Regions from separate parts of the Streptomyces sp. NPDC029526 genome, predicted to be linked through region 3. Evidence: riboswitches for the same ligand, from Rfam matches in the RefSeq annotation. Region 3 holds a riboswitch; each other region holds the start of a gene.

Region 1 (5,317 bases), on a different contig from region 3:
GGGGTATGACATCGGGGCGCCACGGGTCCGCCTACCAGTAGGGGTCGTCGGGGGCGGGACGCGGCGGCCGGTCCGGGCCGGGGCCGGCCCGCCCGGCGCACCACGGTGCCGGACCGCACGCGGCCGGTCCGGGCCGGGGGTCAGCCCGCCCGGTGCACCACGGCGTCGCACAGCTCCGTCAGGGCCGTCCGCGCCTCGCACTCCGGCAGCGGGGCCAGCACGGCGCGCGCCTCCTGGGCGTAGCGGACGGTGTCCCGGCGCGCCTGCTCCAGGGCGGGGTGGGCGCGCAGCAGGCGCAGCGCCTCGGCGTGCCGGCGGTCGTCGGTGAGGTCGGAGTCGAGCAGTTCGCACAGGGCGAGGTCGTCGGCCAGTCCGAGCCGGGCCGCCCGCTCGCGCAGGCGCAGCACCGGCAGGGTGGCGACGCCCTCGCGCAGGTCCGTGCCCGGGGTCTTGCCCGACTCGTGGGAGTCGGAGGCGATGTCCAGGACGTCGTCGGCGAGCTGGAACGCGACGCCGAGGCGTTCGCCGTACTGGGTGAGCACGTCCACGACCGTGTCGTCGGCGCCGGACATCATGGCGCCGAACCGGCAGGAGACCGCGACGAGGGAGCCGGTCTTGCCGCCGAGCACGTCCAGGTAGTGCTCCACGGGGTCCCGGCCGTCCTGCGGGCCCGCCGTCTCCAGGATCTGCCCGGTGACGAGCCGCTCGAACGCCACGGCCTGCACGCGGACGGCCTCGGGGCCGAGGTCGGCCAGGATCTGCGAGGCCCGGGCGAAGAGGAAATCGCCGGTGAGGACGGCGACGGAGTTGCCCCAGCGGGTGTTGGCGCTGGGGACCCCGCGCCGCACGGCGGCCTCGTCCATCACGTCGTCGTGGTACAGCGTGGCCAGGTGGGTCAGCTCCACCACCACGGCCGACGGCACGATGCCGGGCGCGTAGGGGTCGCCGAACTGGGCGGAGAGCATCACCAGCAGCGGCCGGAACCGCTTCCCGCCGGCCCGCACCAGGTGCTGGGCGGCCTCCGTGATGAAGGGGACCTCACTCTTGGTGGCCTCGAGCAGCCCTTCCTCGACAGCCGTCATCCCGGCCTGGACATCGGCTTCCAGAGCCTGGTCCCGCACGCTCAGCCCGAACGGCCCGACGACGGTCACGAGGGGTCTCCTGTCTGCTGGTGTCCACTGGCGTTTACACGGTTTGTCGATAGGTCGCTGCCATCACTCAAGTCAGCGTATCCGGTCATGTTTCGATCACCGCCAGGGCCCGGGGATACGGGCCGGGCAGGAGACGATCAGGACCGGCCCGTTTTCGATCGGATGACAACAGGGAACATTTTCCGACTTTCCGGGGCGAATCTCTGCGCACTCCGGGCCACTCCTCGACATGCGCACCATCCTGCCCGTCCCGACGCCCGATTTGCCGCAATTACCAAGCGAATTCCCCTTGGCGTGAAATGCTCCGACGGCCCCCGGCCCGTGAGGTCGGTCACGCGCCACCCGACAGAGGGACGACGGGCGCGAGCCGCCGGTTCCCCGTTGCCCCGTGGCGAGTTGGGCCGTGGCGACCGCAAAGGATCAAGTGGCGCAAACCGCCCATGTCAAGATCAAGCAGCGTTTACCGTGACGGCCGCACTTGTTCCCGGCGTGTGCTCTCGCATACGTTCCGGGCCGCCGGGCGGACGCCGAATCCTGCCGCCGCCCGCACCACCCATCGACGAACTCACTCACGCACGGCAGGAGCGGGGGACCCAGGTAAGTCGCCGGGACGGCCACGCGCCGGAACGGCTCGGGGTGAAGCCGTGCCCGCAGGGGCACGGCCGGACACTCTCCCGTCCGAACCCGACAGCTCACCTCGCAGGCGTAGGAGAGGAACACAGACATGCCTGCATCCGGTCAGCTCCGCCGCTTCGGCGGTCGCCGTCTCGCCCGCACCCTCGCCGTGGCCGGCACCGGCGTCGCCGTGGCCGCCCTGCCGCTGTTCGGCGCCTCCAACGCCGCGGCGGCCACCCCGGCCGCCGCCACCGCGGCGACGGTGTACCCGAACAACCTCGACGGCTGGATCCGCGAGTCGCTGTCCGTCATGGCCCAGCACGGCATCCCCGGCTCCTACGAGGGCATCCACCGCAACATCATCCGCGAGTCCTCGGGCAACCCGCAGGCCATCAACCTGTGGGACTCCAACGCCGCCAAGGGCACCCCGTCCAAGGGCCTGCTCCAGGTCATCGACCCGACCTTCGCCGCCTACCACGTGCCCGGCACCGTCTACGACCCGTACGACCCGGTCGCCAACATCACGGCGGCCTGCAACTACGCGGCCGACCGCTACGGCTCCATCGACAACGTCTTCGGGGCGTACTGAGCCACCACCCTCCCCGCGGCGGGCGGGGACGGGACACCCGGGGCGGACGGGTGCGGCACGTGTTGGGGCACGTGCGGCACCGGCCCCCCGCCGAACAGTCGCTCGAGGACGACGGCCACGCCGTCGTCCTCGTTCGTCGTGGTGACCTCGTCGGCCACCGCCTTCAGCTCCGGGTGGGCGTTGGCCATCGCGACACCTCGGGCCGCCCAGTCGAACATGGGGATGTCGTTGGGCATGTCACCGAATGCGAGGGTGTCCGCCGGACTCAGGCCCAGGTGCCCGGCCGCCAGCGCCAGGCCGGTCGCCTTGGTGATCCCGCACGGCTGGAGCTCCACCGTGCCCGGCCCCGACATGGTGACGGTGGCCAGCGAGCCGATCACCGAACGGGCCGTCGCCGCCAGCTCGTCGTCGGACAGCACCGGGTGGCGCAGCAGCACCTTGCTGATCGGCCGCGCCCACAGGTCCGAGCGCCGCTCCACCCGCACCGCGGGCAGCGTGGGATGCGGCATCCGGTAACCCGGCTCGATCAGCGTGAGCCCGTCGACCCCGTCCTGGTCGACCGCCGCGTACACCTCCCCCGTCTCCGCCTCGATCTTGCCGAGCGCGGTCTCCGCCAGCTCCCGGTCCAGGGTCACCGACCACAGCAGCCGGTCCGTCCCCGCGTCGTACACCTGCGCGCCCTGCCCGCACACCGCGAGCCCCGTGCAGCCGAGGTCCTCCAGGAGGGGGCGCACCCGGGGGGCCGGCCGTCCCGTCACCACCAGATGCCGGGCACCGGCCCGCGTGGCCTGCGCGAGCGCGGCGAGGGTCCGGTCCGACAGGGTGTCGTCGCCGCGCAGCAGCGTCCCGTCCAGGTCGGTGGCGATGAGTGAATATGCGGTGGGTGCGGCCATGATCAGAGAATACGGACAGCGCACGCCCCCCATTCACCACGTCGGGCCCCCCGCTCCTCGCATCCGCCCCGCCCCGCCACCGCGCGCCACCCCGGCCGCACGCGCCCGACCGCCCCGTCGGGCCGGCTGCGCGCGCCCGACCACCCCGCCCCGCAGGGCCGGCCGCCCGCCGCCCGCCGCCCGCCGCCCGGTACGACGGTCTTGGAGCGTGCCCGGACCGACGGCCCCGGACCGACGGCTCCGGACCGACCGCCCCGGACCGACCGCCTCGGACCGACGGCCCCGGACCGACCGCCCCGGAGCGTGCCCGGTCGTCGACGGTTTGTGCACCAGGTGGCAAAAAGGGCAGGACGCCACCTACCGGCCATCGGTCCCCGGCGGTACCTTCCAAGGGTCCAGGGGGGACTTGATCGGGGGGTCGGGTGAACAGTGGACGCACGCGTGTGCTGAGGCCGGAGGAGCTCGGCGAGGGGGAGAGGGAACGGTGGCGTGCCCTGCGCGCCGCCGCGGACACACCGCGCAATCCGTTCATGGAACCGGAGTTCACCACGGCCGTCGGACGGGTCCGGCCGCGGGCCCGGGTCGCCGTGGTGTACGAGGGCGCGGAGCCGGCCGGCTTCCTGCCGTACGAACGGGGGCCGTGGGGGCAGGGCCGGGCGATCGGGCTGGGGGTGTCGGACTGCCAGGGAGCGATCCTGGCGCCGGGGGCGGTCCCGGACGCCCGTGAACTGCTGCGCGCCTGCTCCCTGTCCAGCTTCGCCTTCGACAACCTGGAGGCGGACCAGCCGCTGTTCGTGCCGTACGCGGCCGAGGAGCACGCCACCTACGTCATCGACGTGGAGAAGGGCTACGAGACCTACGAGTCGGTGCTGCGCACGCAGTCGCCGAAGTTCCTGAAGACCACGCTGGCCAAGGAGCGCCGGCTCGGCCGCCAGGTCGGTCCGGTCCGGTTCGTCCTCGACGAACGCGACCCGGCCGCGCTGCGCACGCTCATGGAGTGGAAGTCGGCGCAGTACCGCAGGACGGGCCGGCGCGACCGGTTCGCGCAGGAGTGGATCGCCCGGCTGGTGGCCCGCCTCGCGGAGACCCGGGCCGAGCAGTGCACGGGCACGCTGTCGGTCCTCCACGCCGGCGACCGTCCCGTCGCCGCCCACTTCGGCCTGCGCTCCGCCTCGGTGCTGGCCTGCTGGTTCCCGGCCTACGATCCGGAGTTCGCGAAGTACTCGCCCGGGCTGGTGCTGCACCTGCGGATGGCGGAGGCGGCAGCCGCCGTGGGCGTGGGCCTGCTCGACATGGGGCGCGGCCGGGCCGAGTACAAGGACTCGCTGAAGACCGGCGAACTCGCCGTCCACGAAGGGGCGGTGACCCGTCCGGGCGCGGGAGCGGCGCTGCACCGGCTGAGCCGCGAGCCGGTGCGTCGCGCGCACGGCTTCGTCCGCGCCCGCCCGCGCCTGGCGTCGCTGGCCTCGCGAACCCTGCGGGGCGCGGGCCGGCTGCGCCGTTCCTGAGGAGGGAGGGGGACCCATGTCCCGCAGAACACCGTCCGGCAGAACACGCACCGCCCGGGAGGAGATCCGCCGTTTCCTGGCCATCGGGGCGGTGCAGGTCGCCGAGGTGGACCTGCGCGGCACCGAGGCGGACCTGAGACCCGGCCCGGGCGGCCCGGCGGTCGGGCCCGGCGAGGTGTTCGCCCTGGTCCGCCGCGACGGCCGGCCCGTCGGGACGCTGCTGGGGCACGTCCCGGAGGGGGCCGACCCGAAGGCGGTCCTGGCCCGCCTCGCCCGCGAGGCGGTGCCGGCCGGCGCCGCGGCGGCCGGGAGGGCCGTCGACGCGGGGCCCGGGCGGCCGGCTGCCGCGGACGGGGCCGTCTCCGCGGCGGGCGACGGCGGAGCCGCCGGGGGCGGCGAAGCTGCCGGGGGCTGCGAAGCTGCCAGGGGCTGCGAAGCTGCCAGGGGCGGGGAGGTGGCCGGGGACGGGGAGGCGGCAGCGCCGTACACGACGGTCGTCGTGGCCACCCGGGAGCGCGCGAGGCAGTTGGCCCGGGCGCTCGACTCCCTGCTCGCCCAGGA
Region 2 (5,317 bases), on a different contig from region 3:
CCCGAACCTTCCGTGCCTCCCCTGCCTCCCTCTACGCGGCCCACGCCCGAACTGTTCACGTGGGAGTTCGCGAGCGACCCCTACCCCGCCTACGCCTGGCTGCGCGAGCACGCGCCCGTGCACCGGACGCGGCTGCCGAGCGGGGTGGAGGCCTGGCTGGTGACCCGCTACGCCGACGCGCGCCGGACCCTCGCGGACAACCGCCTGTCCAAGAACCCGGCGCACCACGACGAGTCCGCGCACGCCAAGGGCAGGACCGGCATCCCGGGGGAGCGCAAGGCGGAGCTGATGACGCACCTGCTCAACATCGACCCGCCGGACCACACCCGGCTGCGCAGGCTGGTGAGCAAGGCGTTCACCCCGCGCCGGGTGGCCGAGTTCGCGCCCCGGGTGCAGGAGCTGACCGACGGGCTCATCGACGCCTTCGCCGCCCGCGGTTCCGCCGACCTGATCCACGAGTTCGCGTTCCCTCTCCCCATCTACGCCATCTGCGACCTGCTCGGTGTCCCCCGGGAGGACCAGGACGACTTCCGGGACTGGGCGGGCATGATGATCCGACACCAGGGCGGCCCCCGGGGCGGGGTGGCGCGCTCGGTGAAGAAGATGCGCGGCTACCTCGCCGACCTGATCCACCGCAAGCGGGCGGCCCTGCCCGCCGAGCCCGCCCCCGGCGAGGACCTCATCTCCGGTCTCATCCGGGCCTCGGACCACGGCGAGCACCTCACCGAGAACGAGGCCGCGGCGATGGCGTTCATCCTGCTGTTCGCCGGCTTCGAGACCACCGTCAACCTCATCGGCAACGGCACCTACGCCCTGCTCACCCATCCCGCGCAGCGCGCCCTGCTCCAGGACTCCCTGGCTTCCGGTGACCGCGGGCTGCTGGAGACCGGGGTGGAGGAACTGCTGCGCTACGACGGCCCGGTGGAGCTGGCGACCTGGCGGTTCGCGACGGAGCCGGTCACCATCGGCGGGCAGCGGATCGCCGCCGGGGACCCGGTGCTGGTCGTGCTCGCGGCGGCGGACCGGGACCCGGAGCGGTTCGACGGGCCGGACGTGCTGGACCTGGCGCGGCGTGACAATCCCCACCTGGGATACGGACACGGCATCCACTACTGCCTGGGTGCCCCGCTGGCGCGCCTGGAGGGGCAGACCGCGCTCGCCACGCTGCTGACCCGGCTGCCGGACCTCCGGCTGGCGGCGGATCCGGCCGAACTGCGCTGGCGGGGCGGGCTCATCATGCGCGGACTGCGCACCCTGCCGGTGGAATTCACTCCTCCGGCAAAGCCGAGCGAACCGGACGGCGCGGCCCTGCCCCCGACCCGACCAGCGGAAACATGACAGAGTCTCACACTCTGTGATCTCCACGTGATCTGCGCGGCATTAACTTGTGACAAGAGATCCTTCCCGATACGTTCACCCATCAACGGCGTGGCGCACGTGAGTTCGCGTCCGCCGCGTGGCAACCGCTGTCGTGTGAAAGGTCTCCGCATGCTCTCCGGGAACGGTCGGCACCGTCGCCCCCGCCAGGCACCGGCTTTCGTCGTCGCGGCCGGAGTCACCGGCTCCGCCATCGCCCTCCCGCTGTTGGCGGCCGGCAGCGCCAGTGCGGCCGACGGCAAGACGTGGGACCGGATCGCGGAGTGCGAGACCGGCGGCTCGTGGAGCGAGAACAGTGGCAACGGCTACTACGGCGGCCTCCAGATGAGCCAGGAGAAGTGGGAGAAGTACGGCGGGCTCGAGTACGCGGCCAGTGCCGACCTGGCCAGCCGCCGTCAGCAGATCGAGATAGCCGACAAGGCGCTCGCCGCCGAGGGTGTCGGCGACTGGGCGACCTGCGGTCTCGTCGCGGGGCTCCAGCCCGACTCGTCCGGCGGTGGCGCCGGACAGGACGGCGCCGCTACGGAAGAAACGGACATTCCGAACTCCCTGGGGCTGGGCAACTCCTCGGTCCCGCCCGCCGGCCCGGAGTCCGGATCCGGCGCCCCGTCCGCGACCCCCTCCCCGTCGCAGAGCACCCCGGACGGGACCGGCACCGCGGACGGTTCGGGTGACGCCACCGGGAAGGCCGACGACCCGGCCGCCTCGCCCACCAGTCCGGCTTCCCCCTCCGCCGAGGGTGAGAAATCCCGCAATGCGGGCAAGGAGAGCGGTGCGGACCAGGGTGACGCCCCGTCCGCATCCGCCGGCACCCCCTCGGAGGGCACCGGCCGCCACCGTGGCGCGCCCGCCCCGGAAGAGGTCGCCGGAGGCGGAGGCCGTGCGGGCGCTCCGGAGGGCGGCTACGTGGCGCAGGACGCCGGTGCCGCGCGCGGAGTGATGGGCGGGACGCCGGGCGTGAGTGCCGTCCTGGGCCTCTGGTCCGCCGCCGAGTCGTCCACCCCGGCCGTTCCGGCCCAGCCGTCCGCCACGCCCGAAGCGTCCCTGTCGGCGCAGGGGACGAGCCCGCTCTCCTCCTGGAACCAGTGACGAGCCGGTTCCCCTTGTACGGATCCAGCGGTTGACCCGTCCGGATCCAGCGGTGAACCCGTCCGGAGCCGGTGGCGAGTCCACCCGGATCCAGCGGCGAACCCGTCCGGAGCCGGTGGCGAACCCGCCCGGATCCGACGGCGAACCCGTCCGGATCCAGCGGCGAACCTATTCGGAACCACGGGAGAACCCGCTCTCTCCCGGGAGCGGATGGCCAGCCCTCTCCCGTCCTGCCGCCAGCAGCGTCCCGAAATAGCCCACTTGGGTGGAACGCCCCCGGTCAGAAGCTTCTGACCGGGGGCGTTCCGGGCGAAAGGGGCGGGCGAACAGCCCTCCGGGCGGCGACAGTTGACGTCATGTTTCGTACTGAATGTCCGGTTTAAAGTTTGTGAGACATAGGTCTCAGAAGCCGTGATCGTCTTTGAAATTCCGCCGAACGCGTGTCTACGGTCGTGACCGCTCGCCATCGCGGGCCCCGGCTGCCGCCACGCCGAATCCTGCCAGTGGCAGCCCGGGAACAGTCGTCGCACCAGTGCGCCGTAGGCAGGAGCGGGGGACCCAAGGTAGGCGCCGGATCCGGTGGTTGAACGCCGGGTGCGGCTTGGGGTGAAGCCGCGTCCCGAGAGGGGCGTGGCCGGGCAACTCAACCGGCCCGAACCCGACAGCTCACCTCGTAGGCGTCGGTGAGGGGATCCAACCATGCTGTTTTCCGGCAAGGGCAAGCACCGTCGTCCGTCCAAGGCCACTCGCGCCATCGCCGTCGCCGGCGTGACCGGCGCCGCCGTCGCCGCCCCGCTGATGGCGGCCGGCAACGCCTCCGCCGCCACCGCCGCCGAGTGGGACGCCGTCGCCCAGTGCGAGTCGGGCGGCAACTGGTCCATCAACACCGGCAACGGCTACTACGGCGGTCTGCAGTTCTCCGCCTCCACGTGGGCCGGCTTCGGCGGCACGAAGTACGCCTCCACCGCCGACCAGGCCACCAAGGCCCAGCAGATCGAGATCGCCGAGAAGGTCCTCGCGGGCCAGGGCAAGGGTGCCTGGCCGGTCTGCGGCAAGGGCCTGTCCAGCGCCGCGTACACCGGCGGCGGCTCCACCCAGAACCAGGGTGGCGCCTCGCAGCAGAGCGCCCCGAAGCAGGACACCGGCTCCACCGCCGAGCGCTCCACCGAGCAGCAGAAGCCGTCGCGCTCCGCCGAGCGCCCGGCGCAGAAGAAGACCGTCACCACCCCGACCGGCAAGAAGGTCAAGAAGGGCGACGGCGAGTACAAGGTCGTCAAGGGTGACACCCTCAGCTCCATCGCCGAGGAGCACGACGTCAAGGGCGGCTGGGCCAAGCTGTTCAAGCTGAACGACGACGTCGTCCAGGACGCCGACCTCATCTACCCGGGTCAGCAGCTGCACCTGAAGTAAGGAAGCAGCCCCAGGGCCGCGTCTCCCGGCCCCCTGGCCCCCGGCTCCCCGCCCCGGTGCGTGATCCCCGTACGCACCGGGGCGGGGCCATGACCGGACTCCTCCCGGACTCCCCTGCGGGGCGCCTCGCTGAACCGCCCCGGGCTCCGTGCGGGGCGTCTCGCCGGACGGCTGCCCGGGCTCCCTGCCGGACGGCTTCCCGCAGTCCCCGCCGGACGGCTTCCCGGACTCCTCGCCGAACTCCGTGCGGGGCGTCTCGCTGAACGGCCCCGGGCTCCCTGCCGGACGGCTTCCCGCAGTTCCCGCCGGACGGCTTCCCGCACTCCTCACCGGGCTCCGCCCGGGCTCTTCCCTGGCTCCTCCCGGGGCTTCGGGCCGGGCACTTTCCGGTCACGGTCTCCCGGGCCGTCTTTGTTCCGCGAAGAAACAATCTAAGCTTCGCTCTGTCCCCCGCGGCACTCCGTGGCACGAGCCACGGATGTCCAGGGGATGGGCGACCGGATGGCCGATCGCCCGGAGCCGGTTAGGCTCGGTCTCGCAGAGCCACCGAGGCCCTGCCCACTCGCGTCACATCCACGAAGGAGATGCTCGTGCCGTCCATCGACGTCGTCGTAGCCCGGGAAATCCTGGACTCCCGAGGCAACCCCACGGTCGAGGTCGAGGTCGGCCTCGACGACGGCAGCACGGGGCGTGCCGCCGTTCCCTCCGGCGCCTCCACGGGCGCCTTCGAGGCCGTCGAGCTGCGGGACGGGGACCCCGACCGCTACCAGGGCAAGGGCGTCGAGAAGGCCGTCCTCGCCGTCATCGAGCAGATCGGCCCGGAGCTGGTCGGCTACGACGCCACCGAGCAGCGCCTGATCGACCAGGCCATGTTCGACCTGGACGCCACCGACAACAAGGGCTCCCTCGGCGCCAACGCCATCCTGGGTGTCTCCCTGGCCGTCGCCCACGCCGCGTCCGAGGCGAGCGACCTGCCGCTGTTCCGCTACCTGGGCGGCCCCAACGCGCACCTGCTGCCGGTGCCGATGATGAACATCCTGAACGGCGGCTCGCACGCCGACTCCAACGTGGACATCCAGGAGTTCATGATCGCCCCGATCGGCGCGGAGTCCTTCTCCGAGGCCCTGCGCTGGGGCACCGAGGTCTACCACACGCTGAAGAAGGTCCTGAAGAGCAAGGGCCTGGCCACCGGCCTCGGCGACGAGGGCGGCTTCGCCCCGAACCTCGGCTCCAACCGCGAGGCCCTCGACCTCATCCTCGAAGCGATCAAGGAAGCCGGCTACACCCCCGGCGAGCAGATCGCCCTGGCGCTCGACGTCGCCGCCTCCGAGTTCTACAAGGACGGCTCCTACGTCTTCGAGGGCAAGGAGCGCACGGCCGCCGAGATGACCGAGTACTACGCCGAGCTGGTCGAGGCGTACCCGCTGGTCTCCATCGAGGA
Region 3 (5,317 bases):
GACGCCGTGCGCGCCGCACTCGGCGACGACCTCGGGGACGTGGGCGGACGGCACGGCGACGACCGCGAGGTCGACGGGGCCGTCGATGTCCCGCACGGAGCGGTACGCGGGCACTCCGTCCAGTTCGTCCGTGCCCTCGGGGAGGGCCTTGTTGACCGCGTGGAGCCGCCCGGTGAACCCGGCGTCCCGGATGTTGTCCAGGATGCTGCGCCCGACTCCGCCGGGGGCGCGGCCGGTGCCGATGACGGCCACCGACCCGGGGGCCAGGAGGCGCTGCACCGAGCGCGCTTCGGCGCGCTGCTCGCGCGCCCGCTGCACGGCCATGGAGCGGTCGGTGGGTTCGAGGTCGAACTCCAGGCGGACGACACCGTCCTCGAAGCTGCGCTTCTGGGTGTACCCGGCGTCCGTGAACACCTTGATCATCTTGGTGTTGGCGGGCAGCACCTCGGCGGCGAACCGGCGGATGCCGCGCTCCCGCGCGACCGCGCCGATGTGTTCCAGCAGGGCGGAGGCGACCCCCCGGCCCTGGTGGGCGTCCTGGACGAGGAAGGCGACCTCGGCCTCGTCGGCCGGAGCGGAGGCGGGCGTTCCGTCGGCGCCGATCCGGTCGTAGCGTACGGTGGCGATGAACTCGCCGCCCACGGTGGCCGCGAGTCCCACCCGGTCCACGAAGTCGTGGTGGGTGAAGCGGTGCACGTCCTTCGCGGACAGACGCGGGTAGGGCGCGAAGAAGCGGTAGTACTTCGACTCGTCCGACACCTGCTCGTAGAAGCTGACCAGGCGCTCGGCGTCATCGACGGTGATGGGGCGGACGCGCGCGGTGCCGCCGTCGCGCAGCACCACGTCGGCCTCCCAGTGAGCGGGGTACTCGTGCCGGTCCGAGGAGGTCTGCATGGGCCCCAGCGTACGGCTCGCGCACGGCGACGGCGCGAGGCAGTCTGTGGGTGCGCGGGGCAGGGCCGAGGCCGCGGTCCGGCCGTGCGCACGGAGCGGGAGCGGGTGCCGCTCCGACACGCTTCACGATGTGGGAAACTGGTCTAGACAACCCTGAACAGCGAAGGGCAACATCACATGGCTGAGCGCCGCGTCAACGTCGGCTGGGCCGAGGGCCTCCACGCCCGCCCCGCCTCCATCTTCGTCCGAGCCGCCACGGCCACAGGCGTCCCGGTGACGATCGCCAAGGCCGGGGGCGACCCCGTCAACGCGGCCTCCATGCTGGCGGTCCTGGGGCTGGGCGCCCAGGGCGGCGAGGAGATCGTGCTGGCCTCCGACGCCGAGGGCGCGGACGCCGCTCTGGACCGGCTGGCCAAGCTGGTCGCCGAGGGCCTGGAGGAACTGCCCGAAACGGTCTGACACGCCGGACCGCGGGACGCGCCCGGGCGCGCGGACGCACGACCGCCGCGCCCGCCGCGCGCCCGGCACGGACCGCGCCCCGTCTCCCTGCCCGCCGTGCGCGCGGGGCGCGGGGCGCGGATGCGTACTGACGAGAGGCCCACCCGGGGACCCCGGGTGGGCCTTTCCGTTCGCCTTTTCTCCCGGGCAGGAGGATCTCTGACCGGACAGGGAATGCCCGGCCCGGGCATGGCCTTCCGCCCCGGACAGAATGACGCCTGCCGGGCGGACGGGGAGTCCGGACGGGAAATCCACACAGGGAATTTGCACAGGAATCTGCACAGGAAATCCACCCTAGTATTCACCAGGCTCGTGCAGGGCGGGAAAAGCCCGCGAAAGCGTTGCCCTTTTTCTACCGTGCTCGTGTTAAGCGGGCATGCTCGGAGTGTTGACGGGACGTTTCGAGGTCCTCACGCGCTCCGCGAGGTCGGCACCGGACAGCGGGCGCAGCCGATGGGCGGGGTGGGTCCGCTCCAGCAGCCGTGCGGTGGCCTCCCGGGCGCGCTCGCCGTCGCCACGGGCCACGGCGTCCACGACCAGGCCGCGGTCGGCCCACGTCTGCACCGGGTCGGGCGCTTCCTCCACCGCGTACATCCAGGCGATCTTGTGCCGCAGTCCGGTCAGGGTCGAGGCCAGCGTGGGGCTGCCCGCCGCCTGGGCCAGCGTCTCGTGGAACCAGCCGGTCAGGGAGCGCAGGTCGTCGCTGCTGCCCCCGCGGGCCCGCTGCTGTCCCAGGCGGACCAGCCCCCGCAGCACCTTCAGGTGGGCGTCGGTGCGGCGCCGGGCGGCCCGGGCGGCACCGAGGGGTTCCAGGAGCAGACTCATCTCCAGCAGGTCCGCGGCCTCCCGCTCGGTGGGCTCGGCGACGCACGCGCCCGCGTGCCGCCGGGTCACCACGAACCCCTCCGCCTCCAGCGTGCGCAGCGCCTCGCGCACCGGCACCCGGGACACGCCGTAGCGGCGGGCCAGGAGTTCCTCGGTGAGCCGGCTGCCGCGCGCATGGACGCCGGCGACGATGTCGTCGCGGATCGCGGCGCACACCGAGTGCGCGGGAACACGCATGAGCGACCTCCGGTTCGATTCCCGGGAAACGCCGCGTCGGCGGACGTCCTTTCCGTGACTCTAAAGCAATGCGCGGGATTCATTGAGGGACGGAGAACATTCCTGCTTGTTTTTCGGCCACCCTGTGCGCGTGACGCGAAAAGCCCCGGCTCGGCGAGCCGGGGCTTTTCGGGTGTTCCGGGCGCGGACCGCGGCCGGAAGGGGTGTCAGAGGGAGACGCCGTGCGCGCGCAGGTACGCGACGGGGTCGAGGTCCGAACCGTACTCGGCGCTGGTGCGCGCCTCGAAGTGCAGGTGCGCCCCCGTGACGTTGCCGGTGGAACCGGAGAGACCGATCTGCTGGCCCGGCGTGACCTCCTGGCCGACCGAGACGCCGATGGACGACAGGTGGCCGTACTGGGTGTAGGTGCCGTCGTGCATCCTGATGACGACCTGGTTGCCGTAGGCCCCGCCCCAGCCGGCCTCGACGACCGTGCCACGGCCGACGGACTGCACGGGGGTGCCGTTCGCGGCGTGGAAGTCGACCCCGGTGTGGCTGCCGGAGGACCAGACGGCGCCGCCGGTCTTGTAGCCGGTGGACACGTAGGAACCGGGGATCGGCGAGACGAACGCGTCGAGGCGCTCGCGCTCGGCCTCGCGGGCGGCGCGTTCCTGCGCCTCGCGGGCCCGCTCCGCCTCCTCGGCGGCCTTCTTGCGGGCGGCCTTCTCGGCCGCCTTGCGGGCCTCGGCCTCGGCGGCCTCGCGGGCCGCCTCGTGCTGCGCGGCGGCCTGGGCGTCGATCTGGTCGGCGACCGTGTCGCCGAGGGTGACGACGGGGGTGATGCCGGTCTGGGCCGCGGCGGGCTCGGCGGCCATCGCGGGGGCCGCGAGGGAACCGGCGACACCGGAACCGGCGAGGGCCGCGACGCCCGCGGCGCGGGCGGTGCCGCGACGGACGCGGCTGGGGCGGCGGTGCTTGCCGGCGGCGTGGGTGAACGCCATGTACAGGCTGGTCCTTTCCTTCCCTCTCGCCTACCGGGTTAGCTGACGGGTTCGGAGCAGGAAGGTCTCCTACGGACCCCCTCGCGACACGCGCGGGCGTCCGATGCACCCCTGGGGACGGTGGGTCCCCGGCTCCCCTGACTCGCGCCGTACGGGGATTCGGCGATGGCTGTCCGGTGCCGCGGGTGCGGCGCACTGCCCGACGAACAGCCCGCACGAAGCTATGCGGGAGGCCGCTCGATCCTCAAACGGATCGGGGTATTTGTAGCGCACACCACAGGGCAGACAGACATCCTCCGCCCCAATTCGGGCATACGGGCGCCCTGGTGACGTTCCCGTCACCAGGGCGCCGTGCGCGCGGAAACTGCGCGGGGTCCTACTCGGCCGCCACCACGGTCACTTCGCCGATCCCGAGGGCCTCCACGGGCGCCTTGATCTGCGCCGCGTCGCCGACGAGGACGGTCACCAGCCGGTCGACCGGGAAGGCGTTGACGACCGCCGCGGTGGCCTCCACGGTGCCGGTCGCGGCCAGTTGCCGGTACAGCTCGGCCTGGTAGTCGTCGGGCAGGTGCTGCTCCACCTGGTCCGCCAGAGTGCTCGCGACCGCCGCGGCGGTCTCGTACTTCAGGGGCGCCACGCCCACCAGGTTCTGCACCGCGACGTCCCGCTCGGCGTCGGTGAGGCCGTCGGCGGCAAGCGTGCGCAGCACGTTCCACAGGTCCTGCAGTGCGGGCCCGGTGTTGGGGGTGTCCACGGAACCGCTGATGGCGAGCATGGCCGCGCCCGTGCCGTCCGGCGCGGACCGCAGGACCTGGGCGAAGGAGCGGACGCCGTAGGTGTAGCCCTTCTCCTCGCGCAGGACGCGGTCCAGGCGGGAGGTGAGGGTGCCCCCGAGGCAGTACGTGCCGAGGACCTGGGCGGGCCACACCCGGTCGTGCCGGTCGGCGCCGACGCGGCCGATGAGCAGCTGGGTCTGGACGGCTCCCGGACGGTCGACGATCACGACCCGCCCGGTGTCGTCGGCGGTCACCGGCGGAACGGGCCGGGGCTGCCCCGGCGAACCGGTCCACGCGCCGAGGGTGTCCCCGAGCAGCGCGTCCAGGTCGATGCCCGTGAGGTCACCGACCACCACCACGGTGGCCGTGGCGGGCCGCACGTGCCGCTCGTAGAAGGCGCGCACGGCCGCCGCGTCGATGCCCTCGACGGTCTCCTCGGTGCCCTGGCGGGGGCGCGACATGCGCGCGTCGGCGGGGAACAGCTCCTTGGAGAGCTCCTTGGCCGCCCGGCGCGAGGGGTTGGCCAACTCGTGCGGGATCTCGTCGAGGCGGTTGCGGACCAGCCGCTCCACCTCGCTGTCGGCGAAGGCCGGCGCCCTCAGGGCGTCGGCGAGCAGCCCGAGGCCCTTGGTGAGCCGGGAGGCCGGCACCTCCAGGCTGAGGCGGACACCGGGGTGGTCGGCGTGCGCGTCCAGGGTGGCGCCGCAGCGCTCCAGTTCGGCGGCGAAGTCCTCGGCGGAGTGCTTGTCGGTGCCCTCGGAGAAGGCCCGCGCCATGATCGTGGCGACGCCGTCGAGACCCGCCGGCTCCGCCTCCAGCGGCGCGTCGAGGACCACCTCGACGGCGACGACCTGCTGGCCGGGGCGGTGGCAGCGCAGCACGGTCAGGCCGTTGTCGAGCGTGCCGCGCTCGGGGGCCGGGAAGGCCCAGGGCTTGGCGTCGCCCGCCTGCGGCTGCGGGTGGAAGTCCATCGGGGCGAGCTCGGTCACTTCGCCGTCTCCTCGTTCTCGTCGGTGCCGGCGGCCACGGCGGCCTGTGCGGGGTCCTCGTCCCCGGCGGCGAGGGGCTCGTAGACGAGCACCGCGCGGTTGTCGGGGCGCAGGCGGG

The links. A riboswitch is a leader RNA that binds a small molecule or an ion and turns the genes downstream of it on or off. The one in region 3 is predicted to bind cyclic di-AMP.
Positions count from the first base shown of each region.
Region 1: it holds a riboswitch for cyclic di-AMP, as region 3 does, so the genes downstream of both, AB0F01_RS06250 (transglycosylase SLT domain-containing protein) here and AB0F01_RS18205 (M23 family metallopeptidase) in region 3, are expected to answer to the same signal.
Region 2: it holds a riboswitch for cyclic di-AMP, as region 3 does, so the genes downstream of both, AB0F01_RS30365 (transglycosylase family protein) here and AB0F01_RS18205 (M23 family metallopeptidase) in region 3, are expected to answer to the same signal.

Region 1 is NZ_JBEZWE010000002.1:150,997-156,313, reverse strand. It holds gene AB0F01_RS06255 (polyprenyl synthetase family protein) at 141-1,151, opposite strand; cyclic di-AMP (ydaO/yuaA leader) riboswitch at 1,708-1,870, shown strand; gene AB0F01_RS06250 (transglycosylase SLT domain-containing protein) at 1,876-2,355, shown strand; gene AB0F01_RS06245 (HAD family hydrolase) at 2,319-3,248, opposite strand; gene AB0F01_RS06240 (GNAT family N-acetyltransferase) at 3,692-4,756, shown strand; gene AB0F01_RS06235 (glycosyltransferase) at 4,773-5,317, shown strand, end outside.
Region 2 is NZ_JBEZWE010000031.1:172-5,488, forward strand. It holds gene AB0F01_RS30355 (cytochrome P450) at 13-1,338, shown strand; gene AB0F01_RS30360 (transglycosylase family protein) at 1,489-2,466, shown strand; cyclic di-AMP (ydaO/yuaA leader) riboswitch at 2,992-3,161, shown strand; gene AB0F01_RS30365 (transglycosylase family protein) at 3,166-3,876, shown strand; gene eno (phosphopyruvate hydratase) at 4,467-5,317, shown strand, end outside.
Region 3 is NZ_JBEZWE010000007.1:119,102-124,418, reverse strand. It holds gene AB0F01_RS18220 (GNAT family N-acetyltransferase) at 1-894, opposite strand, end outside; gene AB0F01_RS18215 (HPr family phosphocarrier protein) at 1,072-1,353, shown strand; gene AB0F01_RS18210 (GntR family transcriptional regulator) at 1,759-2,454, opposite strand; gene AB0F01_RS18205 (M23 family metallopeptidase) at 2,661-3,434, opposite strand; cyclic di-AMP (ydaO/yuaA leader) riboswitch at 3,447-3,609, opposite strand; gene AB0F01_RS18200 (pitrilysin family protein) at 3,811-5,199, opposite strand; gene AB0F01_RS18195 (pitrilysin family protein) at 5,196-5,317, opposite strand, start outside.